Regions from separate parts of the Arthrobacter sp. B0427-1-12 genome, predicted to be linked through region 1. Evidence: riboswitches for the same ligand, from Rfam matches in the RefSeq annotation. Region 1 holds a riboswitch; the other holds the start of a gene.

Evidence for each region. Region 1 has a riboswitch for S-adenosylmethionine ahead of AC5RWU_RS00310 (MFS transporter). Riboswitches for the same ligand answer to the same signal wherever they lie in the genome.
Region 2: linked by a shared signal. The riboswitch ahead of AC5RWU_RS15415 (bifunctional o-acetylhomoserine/o-acetylserine sulfhydrylase) and the one ahead of AC5RWU_RS00310 (MFS transporter) in region 1 are both predicted to bind S-adenosylmethionine.

Annotation. Positions count from the first base shown of each region.
Region 1 covers NZ_JBNHIC010000001.1:56,068-63,079, reverse strand. The annotation lists gene AC5RWU_RS00320 (cytochrome P450) at 1-1,019, shown strand, start outside; gene bioD (dethiobiotin synthase) at 1,019-1,783, shown strand; gene AC5RWU_RS00310 (MFS transporter) at 1,941-3,290, opposite strand; SAM riboswitch class IV at 3,328-3,450, opposite strand; partial or broken gene AC5RWU_RS00305 (FAD-binding oxidoreductase) at 3,593-4,102, shown strand; gene AC5RWU_RS00300 (FAD-binding oxidoreductase) at 4,498-4,989, shown strand; gene AC5RWU_RS00295 (hypothetical protein) at 5,079-5,213, opposite strand; gene AC5RWU_RS00290 (GntP family permease) at 5,369-6,808, opposite strand.
Region 2 covers NZ_JBNHIC010000026.1:33,322-40,333, forward strand. The annotation lists gene AC5RWU_RS15395 (allantoate amidohydrolase) at 1-861, shown strand, start outside; gene AC5RWU_RS15400 (formimidoylglutamate deiminase) at 858-2,147, shown strand; gene AC5RWU_RS15405 (CPBP family intramembrane glutamic endopeptidase) at 2,186-2,995, shown strand; gene AC5RWU_RS15410 (VOC family protein) at 2,992-3,630, opposite strand; SAM riboswitch class IV at 3,808-3,923, shown strand; gene AC5RWU_RS15415 (bifunctional o-acetylhomoserine/o-acetylserine sulfhydrylase) at 3,982-5,298, shown strand; gene metX (homoserine O-acetyltransferase MetX) at 5,445-6,545, shown strand; gene AC5RWU_RS15425 (alpha/beta hydrolase) at 6,634-7,012, shown strand, end outside.

The DNA of each region.
Region 1 (7,012 bases):
CGGCGGCGCTGCGGATCCTCAGCCGCGCGCGCTTCGCCCTGCCGCCCGTGCTGGCCTCCGCCACCGGCGAGGACCACCGCAGCGTGCGGAAGCTGGTAGCCGGCTTCTTCACCCCCGCCAAAGTCGCCGCGCTGGGACCGCGGATCCGCGAACTGGCGCGCCAGCGGGCGGACGCGGCCGCCGCCGGACTGGCGCACGCACCAGTAGACCTGGCCGATCTGGTGGCCAAGCACATCCCGCCGGTCATCATGCAGGAACTGATCGGCCTCAACTGCCCGGACCTGGACAAGCTGAAACGGTGGAGCCGCGACTCCCTGGAGCTGTTCTGGGGCTGGCCGGACGAACAGCGCCAGGCCGAACTGGCCGCCGCCGCCGCCGAGTTCTACGGCTGGCTGCGCGCCGCAGTTGAGGCCAGCCGGGACACGGATTCGCTGTTCGGGGTACTGCACCGGGCGGGGGTGGATGCCGCCCGGATCTGCTCGCTCGGATACTTCCTGGTGATCGCCGGGCAGGAAACCACCGCCCAGCTGATCGCCACCACGCTGTACCGCTCGCTGGAGGACCCGGAGCTGTGGCGGCGGCTGGCGGCCGGCGACGCGGAAGCCGGACCGGTGGTACAGAAGGTGCTGGCAACGGAATCCTCCGTGTTCACCTGGCGTCGCGCGGCCGCCCGGGACACCGTGCTGGACGGACACGCGCTGCCTGCCGGCGCGGAGATCCTGCTCGAACTCAGCGGCCACCATCCGGCCGGCGCCGGCCCCACTGCGTATTCGCTGGCCTTCGGCCACGGGCTGCACCGCTGCCTCGGCGCCCGCCTGGCGGAGCTCGAGACGGTGCTGGTGCTGGAGGAAACCGCCCGCGCCCTGCCGGACCTGGTCCTGACCGGCCCCGAACCGGAATGGCTGCGGCTGCTGTCCTTCCAGGCACCGCTGGCCGTGACCGTCACCGGCACCGGCACCGGAACCGGAACCGCAACGGGAACCGCCGGGTCCCGGCCGGCCATGGCGGGGCGGTCCTGATGCCCGCTTCCCCGGCCGCACGAGCACCCGGGCTTCCCCGGATCGTGGTGGTCACCGGCACCGACACCGGGGTGGGCAAGACCATGACGACGGCAGCGCTGGCCGCCGCCCTCACCTCGCCGGCATGGGGCAGCCGGACGGTGGCCGCCTACAAGCCGGCCCAAACCGGAGTCGAGGACGGCGAGCCTGGCGACTCGGACGAAGTGCGGCGCCTGGCCGGCCTGGCGGCGGTTTCCGACGGCGCCCGGCTGCGGGCACCGATGGCCCCGGTGGCCGCCGCCCTCCGCGAGGACGCCCGGCTGCCCGGCCTGGAGGTTCATGTGGACCGGATCCGGCAGCTCGCCGCAACCCACAACCACGTGCTGGTGGAGGGCGCCGGCGGCTTGCTGGTCGAACTGGACTCGGCCAGGCATACGCTGGCGGACCTCGCGGCGGACCTCAGCGGCGGGGCCGGCACCCGCTCCGACCCGCCATCCGCCCTGACCGTAGGCGTCATCGTCGTCGCCCGCAGCGGCCTGGGAACCCTCAACCACTGCCTGCTCACACTGGAGGCGCTGGACCGGCGCGGGCTGGCGGTGGCGGGCGTGGTGATCGGCGCGTGGCCCGAGGAACCGGACGAGGTGGAAGCCAGCAATGCCGAGTACCTGCGCGGCCTGCACGTGCCGCTGGCCGGTGCCATCCCCGCCGGCGCGCCCGCTCTGGAGCCCCGCGTCTTCCAAAGCCTCGCCCCGCAATGGCTCAGTGGGCTCGCCCCCTCCCGCTGACCTGCCCCCGTTCACTCCGCAGCACACGTTCATTTAAGCGCCCATTCGTGCGTTTCGCGCAAAGTCAGCGGGAGGGGAAGGTGCATTAAATGACGACGCCGGCACTTAGGTTCCGTCTGCCGGGGGAACCCGAGTGCCGGCGTCGAGCCTGAGGGCGTCAGGCGGCGACGCGCCGCTCTGCCAGCGCCGCCCGCTCCTGGACGGCCGGGTCCTTCGCGGCCAGCGCCGCCCAGGTGGTCAGGCCGGCCAGCAGCACCAGGTAGCCGCAGATCAGCCACGGCTCGTTGCCGCCCAGCTCCAGCAGGGACGCGGCGATGAACGGGGTCAGGCCGCCGGAGAGCACGGTGCCCACCTGGTAGCCGAAGGAGACGCCGCTGTAGCGCAGGTGCACGGGGAACTGCTCCGCGAACCAGGCCGCCTGCGGTCCGTAGATGGAATCGTGCAGCAGGTTCATGCCCACGATCATCACCAGCGGCAGCAGCACCAGCGGCCCATTATCCAGGAACCAGAAGAACGGCCAGATGAATGCGGCTATGCCGACGGCGCTGCTCACGGCGATCCGGCGCCGGCCCACCTTGTCCGAGAGCCAGCCCCAGAACGGGCCGGAGATGATGCCCAGCGCGGAAACGATCAGGATGGCGGTCAGGCCGGCGGCGCTGTCGTCGCGGCGTTCTTTCAGGTAGCTGAGGATGTAGACGGTGAGGAGGAAGAACAGTGCCGGCTGGGCCAGGCGCAGGCCGATGGTGATCAGGATGGCCCGCGGGTGTTCGCGCAGCACTCGCTTGACCGGCCAGGCCTCCACCTGCTTCTCCTCCTTGAGTTCCTTGAACTCCGGTGCGTCATCCACGCCCAGGCGGATCACCAGGCCCACCACCACCAGCACGGCGGAGAGCAGGAACGGGATGCGCCAGCCGAAGGCGGCGAACTGCTCGGCGCCCAGCACCGACTGGGTCACCGCGAAGGCACCCGTGGCCAGCAGCATGCCCGCGGCGGAGCCGATCTGGGTGAAGCTGCCGAAGAAACCGCGCAGGTGGCTCGGCGCGTGCTCGACGGACAGCAGGGCGGAACCGCCCCACTCGGCGCCGGCGGACAGGCCCTGCAGCAGGCGCAGCAGCACCAGGCCGACGACGGCGAACCAGCCCGCCTGCGCGAAGGTCGGCAGCAGGCCGATCGCCGTGGAGGCGATGCCCATGGTCAGCAGCGAGATCACCAGCAGCGACTTGCGGCCGATCCGGTCGCCCAGCTGGCCGGCCACGATGCCGCCAACGGGGCGGGCGAAGAAGCCCACCGCGAAGGTGGCGAAGGAGGCCAGGATGCCACCGATCGGCGTGGAGGACGGGAAGAACTGCTGGTTGAAGATCAGCGCGGCGGCTGTGCCGTAGAGGTAGAAGTCGTACCACTCGATAGTGGTGCCGACGAACGCGGAGGACAGCACCCGCTTCTTGCGGGCGATGTGGGTACCGATGCTCTCAGGGCGCTCCCCGACAGCGGGCAGTGTTGCAGTCATGGTGGACCTTCAAGGCTCGCGGCGCCCGCGGAACGATGCGCCATACTTACGCGCCCGATCCTGCGCCGGGTCCGCGTCGAATCGTCACCTGGGGCACCCCACTACAGCGGCGAGGGTTGCCGTCCAGCCGGCCAGGGCCTTGTGGCTGGAACTCTTGATTCTGGTACCGATTCTGCAGGGCAGGTCCGTCACACTGCAAAATCCGCCGTCCCTGACGGTAATGCTTCGCAACACTTTCGATTCGGAAACCGGACCGTGCTAGGGGCTTGTGCCCTGCAGCAGGTCGTAGGAATGTGGACTCCATGCCGGCACATCCAAGCGAGGACGCATCAATGTCGATCAATCTGGTTCCCGATCTCCCCGACGCTTTCGCCGCGCTGCCCCGCTTTACCCGGGATCCCGCCGACCTTGAACTCGTCCGCACCGACCGCTCCGGCTATGTGCCCCCGACGCTGCCCGACGGCGTCGTGCTGGCCGAGTCCCTCCAGGATGTGGTGGATACCCTCCGCGCGGCCAGCGCCCACCGGCTGCCGGTGGTGCCCCGCGGGGCCGGCACCGGCCTGGCCGCCGGCGCCTCGGCGCAGGCCGGGGAGATCGTGCTGGACGTCAGCCGGATGAACCGGATCCTGCGCATCGACCCGGTGGAGCAGCTCGCCGTCGTCGAACCCGGCGTCCTGAACGCCGAACTGAACGCGGCCGCCGCCGAATTCGGACTCTTCTATGCCCCGGATCCGGCCAGCACGCTCTACTGCTCCATCGGCGGCAATATCGCCACCAATGCCGGCGGCATGCGCTGCGCCAAGTATGGCGTGACCCGCGAGTCCGTCCTGGCCCTGAAAGTTGTCCTGGCCGACGGCCGCGTGCTGGTTACCGGCACCGAAACCATTAAGGCCGTGACCGGCTACGACATGAACGCCCTGTTCATCGGCTCCGAAGGCACCCTCGGCGTCGTCGTCGAGGCGACCCTACGGCTGCGGCCGATGCCGGTGGCCACTGCGACCGTCGCCGCCTACTTCCGCGATGTTGAAAGCGCAGCCGCGGCGGCCTCCGCCGTCGTCGCCGCGCGGGCCACCCCGGCGTTACTGGAACTGGTCGACGGACCCACCCTAGGGGCCATCGATCTGGCCACGGGCACGGACCACCGGCAGCGCGGCGGTGCCTTCCTGCTGGCCCAGACGGACGTTTCGGTGCCGAAATCGAGCGCGACGTGGTGCTCAAGGCCATCGAACCGTTCGCCGAATCCGTCTTCGTCCCCCAGGACCCGGTCCAGGCGGAAGCGCTGGTGCAGGCACGCCGGGATGCGATCCCGTCGCTCCAACAACTGGGGCGCACCTCCATCGGCGACGTCGGCGTGCCGCGGAACCGGCTGGCCGAGATCGTCACCGGCATCCAGGAGATTTCCCGGGACACCGGGGTCAGGATCTACACGATTGCCCACGCCGCCGACGGCAACCTGCACCCGATGATCGTCGTCGAACCCGGGGAGTCGATCACCACCGGCGCCCCGAAGGAGGCGCTGGGACGCATGTTCGAACTCGCCCGGTCCCTGGGCGGGACGCTGACCGGTGAGCACGGCGTCGGCCTGCTCAAGCAGGACTGGGTCACCGCCGAGGTCGGCGACCTCTCCCGCGAACTGCAGCACCGCATCAAGGCGGCCCTGGACCCGCTGAACATCCTCAACCCAGGCAAGGCGATCTAAAGCAGCGGTTTCCCGTCAAAGTCCGACGGCGGCACTCGCCGGAGTGCCGCCGTCGGGCTTCTGTGCGGTTCAGCCGGTGCCGGCTGCCCTCAGCGCTTCTTCATGCGGGCGACCGGATCCGCGGACGCATCCGTGGCGCCCTTGGCCCGCTTCTCCGCGCGGCGCTGCTTGATGGATTTGGTCGGTTTCTTGTGTTCGTCCCGGTGCGGGGTCTTGTCAGGCATGGTGCTCTCCAACGGCGGATTCCAGGGGGCTGCGTGTGCCGTCCGCGCCGTCCCGAATTGAACAATACGCCGGTTCTGCACAGATGCAACGGGTTCCCGACCGCATCCTGTTCTTCCTCAGTTCCCGGGGCTGGCCGGTCCCAACGGTGGCCCTGTCAGAGCACCAGGCTCAGCGGCAGGATCAGCAGGATTGCGACGACCGAGGCCACGGAGACGCCGACGCTCACCGTCTTCAGGGCACCCCGCACAGTCTGGCCCAGCAGCGACTGCAGCAGCCAGAAGGTGTTGGAGGTGACATGGACCATGAAGAGAGAGCCAGCGCCGGCGGCCAGCGCGATCAGCACCGGATCCAGACCGATCGCGTCGGCGACCGGAGCCAGCAGGCCGGCCGCGGTGATCGCCGAGAGCGTCACGGAGCCGACGGCGATGTGCAGCAGGGCCGCGATTCCCCAGACCACCAGCAGCGGGGCAACGGTGCTGGCGGAGAAGAAACCGCCCAGGATGTCGCCCAGCCCGGCGGCGGCCACGGTCGCGGCGAGCGATCCACCGACGCCGGTCAGCAACAGGATCTGGCCGCTCTCCTTGAAACCGGTGGAGATGGCTTCCTCCACCCGCTTCTGGCCGATGGTGTAGTGGGCCACTACGGCCGTGCCGATCAGGCCGATCAGCAGTGCCACCACAGGAGAGCCGAGCAGCTGGAGCCAGGCGATTTCGATCTGTGCGATCTCCAGCACCGCCCCGGCGGCGATCAGCAGCAGCGAAGTGAACAGCGGGGCGAAGAGCAGCAGCAGCGGCGCTTCCTGCTGCTCCCGCTCGGCCAGCGCCACGGCGCCTGTCGCGGGGCGGAGGGCGTCGGCGTCGTCAGCGGTCGGCGCGGCACCCCCTGCCGGTGCCGGACGTCCTGCCCGCGAGTCACCGCCGGCGTCCTGCTCCAGTTCGTCGGCGAAGTCGTCGTTCTCGTCCGATTCAGGCTTCCAGAATCCGCGGCGGAAAAGGAACGTCATGATCGCGATCGCGATCACCACCGTGGGCACCACGATAATCAGACCGAACAGCAGCATCTTCCCCAAGGACACCCCGAGCACGCCGGCCAGGGCCAGGGCACCGACGCCGGGAACCATGAACACGATGCCGCACTCGAGTGAGATCGCCATCGCCGTGGCCAGCCTGGCCGTGCCGAACCTGCCGATCTTCGGCGCCAGCTTGCGGGCCAGCGGCGCTGAGATCACAATCATCACGTCCACGAAAATGGACTGCAGCACCGTGCCCATCGCCACGCCCATGCTGTATGGCATCGCCTTGGCGCCGAAGACGCGCAGCAACTGCTCGACCAGGCGGCGGATGGCACCGGTCTCGTTGAGGATCGAACCCATCAGCACGCCGAAGGCGATGAGCAGCCCAACCTCCATCATGATCTCGCCGAAGCCGCCGGTGATCGTTTCGACCGTCTTCGTGACCCCGAGTCCAGCCGACAGGCCCAGGTAGACGGAGCCGATGACCAGCGAGATGACCGGGTTCACCTTGAACCGGACAATCAGCACAACAGTGGCAAGCACTGCCACCGCCGTGTTGATCAGGATGGCGATATCAGACATGAGGATTCCGCTCGATTGTGGCCTCCTGCACCGAAGGCTTGTGGACGTGTCGTGGGTTGTGACGGGAGGCACAACGCCTGCCCATATTATGAGATGCAGACCACAATGCAAATTGGTGGACGCATTACGACGCAGGCGCCGGACTGGGATAACCTCTGTCCGCCCGCTGGCCGCGCGCTAGGGTGGAAGTGACCACGCCTGCCG
Region 2 (7,012 bases), on a different contig from region 1:
ATCGCCGTCTTTCCCGAGGAGGAGGGTTCCCGTTTCGGCGTCGCCTGCCTGGGAACGCGCCTGCTGACCGGCGCCATTGATCCGGACAAGGCCCGCAGGCTGAAGGACGCCGACGGAAACACCTTCGCGGACGTCTGCGCCGCCAACGGGATCGACCCCGGCCGCCTTGGCCCGGATCCGGACAACCTGCGCCGGATCGGAGACTTCGTCGAGCTCCATCTGGAACAGGGCCGGGGCCTTGCCGACCTGGGACATCCCGTGGCCGTCGGCTCCTCGATCCTCGCCCATGGACGCTGGAAACTGTCCGTGGCCGGACAGGGCAACCATGCCGGCACGACACTGATGGCGGACCGGACGGATCCCATGGTTGCCGCCGCCCATATGGTGCTGGCCGTCCAGAAAGCGGCGCGGGCGCAGCGGGATGCCCGTGCGACGGTCGGGCGCCTGCAGCCTGTGCCGGGCGGGACGAATGCCATCCCATCGCGGGTCGATCTCTGGCTGGACGTGCGCCATCCCGTGGATGAGGTGATGGCCGCCGTCGTCGAAAAAATCCACGGCCAGGCACAGAAGATCGCGGCCTTCGAAGGATGCACAGTGACGCTGACGGAGGAATCGTTCAGCCCGGCGGTGCAGTTCGACCGCCACCTGCAGCGGCAGCTGGTGCAGTCGCTGCCCGGCGCGCCGGTCCTGGCCACCGGTGCGGGGCACGATGCCGGAATCCTGTCCGCCGTCGTGCCTGCCGGGATGCTGTTCGTCCGCAACCCGACGGGGATCTCGCATTCGCCCGAAGAGTTCGTGGAGCCCGCAGACGCCGATGCCGGCGCCGTGGCGTTGGCCGACGTCATCGAGGATCTGGTGTGACGGCGGCGGTTCGGCTGCCCGCTGCCGTCAACGCGCATTCGCACGCGTTCCACCGGCTCCTGCGCGGCCGGACCCAGGACCAAACCGGCAGTTTCTGGGCCTGGCGGGAGCGGATGTACGCGGCCGCCCGGTCGCTGGAGCCGGAGAGCTATGAGCGTCTGGCGACCGCTGTTTTCGCCGAGATGGTGGTGTCCGGTTTCAGCGCAGTCGGGGAATTCCACTATCTCCACCACCGGCCCGACGGCAGCCCGTATCCCGGCCACGGCATGGAATTGTCCTTGGCACGTGCGGCCCGGAAGGCCGGAATCCGGCTGGTGCTGCTGGATGCCTGCTATCTGGAGGGCGGGATCGGACAGCCGCTGAATGCAACGCAGCGCCGGTTTTCCGACGGCGGTGTGCGCGCCTGGCTGCGCAGGCTGGCGGACCTGCGGTCCGCCGTCGCGCAACAGTTCGATTCGGAATGGGTGCGCGTGGGCGCTGCGGTCCACTCCGTCCGGGCCGTCGTCCCCGCGGACCTGGCAGTCATTGCCGCGGAGCTGGACCCGGACATCCCACTGCACATCCACCTGTCCGAACAGCCGGTGGAAAATGCGCAGTGCCGGGCAGTCTATGGCCTGGGTCCTACGGAACTGCTGCACCGCAGCGGGCTGCTCACCGCCCGGCTGTCCGCAATCCATGCGACCCATCTGGACCCGCGGGAAATTGAGCTGCTGGGCGCCGCCGGCTGCTCTGTTGTTCTGTGTCCCACCACGGAGGCCGACCTCGCCGACGGGATAGGCCCCGGCGTCGAGCTTGCCGCCGCCGGAGCCGCCCTGGCGCTGGGAACGGACCAGCACGCCGTCGTTGATCCCTGGCTGGAAATGCGGGCGCTGGAGCACGGGGAGCGCCTGCGCAGCGGCATCCGCGGCCGTTTCACGCCGCAGCAGCTGCTGGAGGCAGCCACGGCCGGCGGCAGGCGCAGCCTCGGCCTGGACCAGCCTGGCCTGGACCAGCCTGGACTGGACCAGTCTGGGCTGGACCAGTCTGGGCTGGACCAGTCTGGGCTGGACCCCCTTGCCGGAAGCCCGTGTCCGGACGACTGGATGGAAATCCGCACGGACACAGTCCGCACCGCCGGCGCGGCCCCGGAGCAGCTGCCGCTGGTGGCGACCGCCGCCGACGTTGCCGCGGTCTCCATCGGCGGCAGGATCGTGGCCCGCAACGGCATTCATGAGACCCTGGGCGACCCGGCGGACCTGTTGCGGGATGCGATCGGAGCACTGCGGCCGCCTGGCCAGTGCAGGTAAGCGATCGCTGCAGTCAAGCAGCAGGCAAGATAGTACGCATGCACAGTGATCAGCCGTCATCATCCACGGGATCGTCCATCGGGGCCCGGCAGCTGGAGCGGCCCCGCAGCCTGGCCGGGCTGCGGGCGGAGGTCCTCATTGTCCTGGGGCTTTCGCTGGGACAGTCGGCCGTCTACGCAGTGGTCAACCTGCTGGACAAGCTCACCCAGGGTCCGCTGTCCGGACAGACCACCACGCTCAACCCCGGCCTGAACGACCGCCAGTACTTCGACCTGACCTACCAGCTGCTGGACATCGTCTTTACGTTGGTGCCGGTGGCCCTGGTGCTGTTCCTCATGACGGAGCCGGGCCGGTCCGCGTTCCGGCGGATCGGCTTTACCTTTGCGCGGCCGGCGGTGGACTTCGGGCTGGGTTTCGGGCTGGCGGCGGTGATCGGAGCGGGCACGCTGGGCGTCTATGCCGCCGGCCGCGCACTCGGGTTGACGACGGCGATCGTGCCCACCGCACTGGACACCTACTGGTGGACCCTGCCGGTGCTGATCCTGTCGGCGCTGCGCCACGCCGTGCTGGAGGAGGTCATCGTGGTGGCCTACCTCTTCGACCGCTTCGGCAGGTTCGGCTGGGCGGTGCCGACGACCGTCGTCGTCAGCGCGCTGATCCGTGGCAGCTACCACCTCTACCAGGGGTTCGGCCCGTTCATCGGCAATGTCCTGATGGGCCTCATTTTCGGCTATGCCTACTTAAAGACGAAGCGCGTGATACCACTGGTCGTGGCCCACGCGCTCCTCGATATCGCCGGCTTCGTTGGCTATGCCCTCTTCGGTCCGGCGATCGGCATCGGCAGCTAAATCGTCACCAAGCCGTTGGCCGTGTCAAACGTGACGGAAACAATGCCGGGCGTGCCGTTCGGCGCGATCCAGTCCACCTTCACGTCGTCCAGCGGATGCTCCACCGGGGTGCCCAGCCATTCGGTCACCCGTTCGGCCGAGCCGGCGATCGTCATCGATGCCAACCGCACCGTGGCCGGGAAGGCGTTGGACGGGTGCAGGGAAGGATCGCTTTCCCACTTGACCATGAACGGAACCTGCGGGTCCGCGATCAGGCCCTTGATGCCGATCTGCTGCCAGAGCAGCTCGCGGCCGTCCGGGAACTTGCGGTTGCCGGGGACGGCGTTGCGGCCCAGGCGCTTTTCGAACGGGGCCAGGTCGTCAACGGCGACGCACCAGCCCATCCAGCCGCCGCCCGCTTCGGAGCGCGCACGCACGGCCTGGCCGAAGGGAGCCTTGTCGGACACGGGATGGTCCAGTACCTCGAGGACGTCGAGGTACTGCCCGTTGGTGAGCGAGAAAATCATGTTCCGGGTACCGAAACGGGGATGGATTCCGCCCTTGACGGGCTTGATGCCGAGCTGGTCGGCGATGCGGTCGGCGGTGGCCGCCAGACCGTCAGGTTCACAGGCATAAGAAACATGGTCCAGGCGCATACGGACATATTTGCACTTTGTGATCTGGCTCTCGACTAAGGCGAGCCTAAGTGAATCGTTCCCGTCGCCTGGAGGAATCTTTTGTTACGCGCGTCCGAAATGTAGCGTGCGCTGCTGCAGGTTCACATCGCGTCACATTGTTGCGGACCGTCGGGCTCCCTCAGGACACTGGATCCAGGTCATGAGTGCCAGCAAATAAGCCCCGGCTTGCTGGCCGGCAACCCTCCAACCGCGGTGGGGTGCCCCGGGTGAAGACCAGGCGGGTATCACAAGATACGCCGCAAGCGCGGGCCTCACACCCACCTGGCACAGCCAGCTGGATACATGCGGCCCAAAACGGAAAGGGACGCTATGTCCAATAAATGGTCATTCGAAACGCGCCAGATCCACATTGGCCAGGAGCCGGACTCCGCCACGGGGGCGCGGGCCTTGCCGATCTACCAGACCACGTCCTTTGTCTTTCCGAGTGCGGAGAGTGCGGCCAACCGCTTCGCCCTGGCCGAACTGGCGCCGATCTACACCCGCATCGGCAATCCCACGACTGAAGCGGTGGAAACGCGGATCGCGGACCTCGAAGGCGGCGTAGGTGCCCTGCTGCTGTCCTCCGGGCAGGCCGCAGCGTCCTTCGCGATCCTGAACGTCGCCGAAGCGGGCGACCATATCGTGGCCAGCCCCAGCCTCTACGGCGGAACCCAGAACCTGTTCAAGCACACCCTGAAGAAGCTCGGCGTCGAGACGACGTTCGTTTCCGATCCGGACAACCTGGACGAATGGCGGGCTGCGGTCCGCCCGAATACCAAGGCCTTCTTCGGCGAGGTGGTCTCCAACCCGCGGCAGGACGTGCTGGACCTTGAAGGCATCAGCGCAATTGCCCACGAGGCAGGCGTGCCGCTGATCGTGGACAATACCCTGGCCACGCCGTACCTGATCCGGCCGATCGAGTGGGGTGCCGACGTCGTGGTCCATTCGGCGACCAAGTACCTGGGCGGCCACGGCACCTCCATTGCCGGCGTCATCGTCGATTCGGGCCGGTTCAACTACGGTGCCGATCCGGAGAGGTTCCCCGGTTTCAACACCCCGGATGAGAGCTACAACGGCCTGGTCTATGCCCGCGACCTGGGGGAGGGCAGCCCGCTGGGCGCCAACCTGTCCTACATCCTGAAGGCGCGCGTCCAGCTGCTGCGCGACCTGGGATCGGCGGTCTCGCCGTTCAATGCCTTCCTGATTGCCCAGGGCCTGGAAACACTGAGCCTGCGGGTCGAACGGCATGTGTCCAACGCCAAGCAGGTTGCCGAGTGGCTGCAGAAACACGACGCCGTCGAGTCGGTTGCGTATGCCGGCCTGCCTTCCAGCCCGTGGTACGAGCGGGGGCTCAAGTACGGTCCGAAGGGCACCGGCGCGATCGTGTCCTTCAACATCGCCGGCGGCGTGGAGGCCGGCAAGCGGTTCGTGGATGCGCTGGAGCTGCATTCGCATGTGGCTAATGTTGGAGATGTGCGGTCGCTGGTCATCCATCCGGCGTCCACGACCCACAGCCAGCTGACCGAAGCCGAACAGCTTGCCGCGGGAGTCACTCCCGGGCTGGTGCGGCTGGCGGTCGGAATCGAACACATCGACGATATCCTTGCTGATTTGGATGCAGGATTTAGGGCGGCAAAACAAGCGTGACAGCAGTGCAACCACAGGAACGTACAACCGTAGCGAATACCGTGTTCCGCGGCGGACCTGGGACGGAAGCTCCGTCCCGGGTTTTGCCGTATCCGCAGGAGGCGCAGCCGGCGGCTGAGCCGGAACGCACCATTGACCCCGCCGGCCTGCGGCGCGTCCCGGACGGGACGCTCCTGACCGCCTCCATTGGCGAATTCCAGCTGGAGACCGGCGGCTACCTGCCGGAGGTGGAGCTGGCCTATGAAACCTGGGGCACCCTCAACGAGGATGCTTCCAACGCAGTGCTTATCGAGCATGCGCTGACCGGCAGCTCGCACGTGGCTCAGGGCGAGGCGGAGGAGGCCGGCTGGTGGGACGTGCTTGTCGGCCCCGGAAAGACGGTGGATACGGATCGCTACTTCGTGGTCTCGGTCAACATGCTCGGCGGCTGCTACGGCTCCACCGGTCCCGCTTCCGCGGATCCGGAGGGCCGGCCCTGGGGGTCACGCTTCCCGTTCGTGACCATCCGCGATTCCGTGCGGGCGGAGGCCCTGCTGGCCGACCAGCTGGGCATCCCGCGCTGGCGCGCGGTGATCGGAGGGTCGATGGGCGGCGCCCGTGCGCTTGAATGGGGTGTGACCTTCCCGGACCGGGTGGAGCACTGCGGCGTCATCGCCTGCGGCGCGGCCAGCACCGCGGAGCAGATCGCGTTCGCACAGGCTCAGGTCCTGGCCATCCGGCAGGACCGGCACTTCGCCGGCGGCGACTACTACGGCGGCGAGCCGCCGGTGGAGGGGCTGGGCCTGGCCCGCCGCATCGCCCACATCACCTACCGCACGGAAGAGGAGCTGGGCATGCGCTTCGGACGCAATGCCCAGGGCGACGAGGCACCGCTCGGCGCCCAACGCTCGGCCGAGCGTGGCCGCTACGGGGTTGAAAGCTATCTGGACCACCAGGCCAGGAAGCTGGCGCACCGCTTCGATGCGAACAGCTACATCGTGCTCACCGAGGCGCTGATGAGCCATGACGTGACCCGCGGCCGTGGTTCGCTGCAGGAGGCGGTGGCCGGAGCGACCGCGGAATTCTTCATCGCCGCCGTGGCCTCGGACCGGCTCTACTTCCCATCCCAGTCGGAGGAACTGGCTGCCGCCCTGCCCGGCGATGTCCCCGTGCACATCATCGAGGCGCCGATCGGCCATGACGGCTTCCTGACCGAGATCCACCAGCTGGGCGACGAGCTCGAGCGGGCCATGTTCCCCCGCGCCTGAGCAGGTCAGGATCGTTTTTGGCCAGGACCGTCGCCGCCAGGGTGGTAATTGTTGAAGCTTCAACTAGGGTTGTGGAACAATGGACGGCATGACTGAAACCGCATCCTGGCAACCCACCACCATCTGGTCCAAGCCCGAGTCCGAACGTGCCGGCACTCCGCTGCTGGTCATGTTCCACGGCTACGGCGCCAACGAGCAGGACCTCATGGGCATCGCTTCGCAGCTGCCCGAGGAATTCACCGTCGTGTCCGTCCGTGCCCCGCAGCCCATGGGGCCCGGCTTCACCTGGTTCCCCCTGGTCCATGATCCGGAGTTCTCGCTGGAGAAGGTCAAGAAGACGGTCGGCGACGTCTGGCACTGGCTCGACGGCGTCCGCGGCATCCACAGCAGCGTCACACTGCTCGGCTTTTCCATGGGCATGGCCGTGGCCACCAGCCTGCTGCGCCACCGGCCCGGCGACTTTGCCG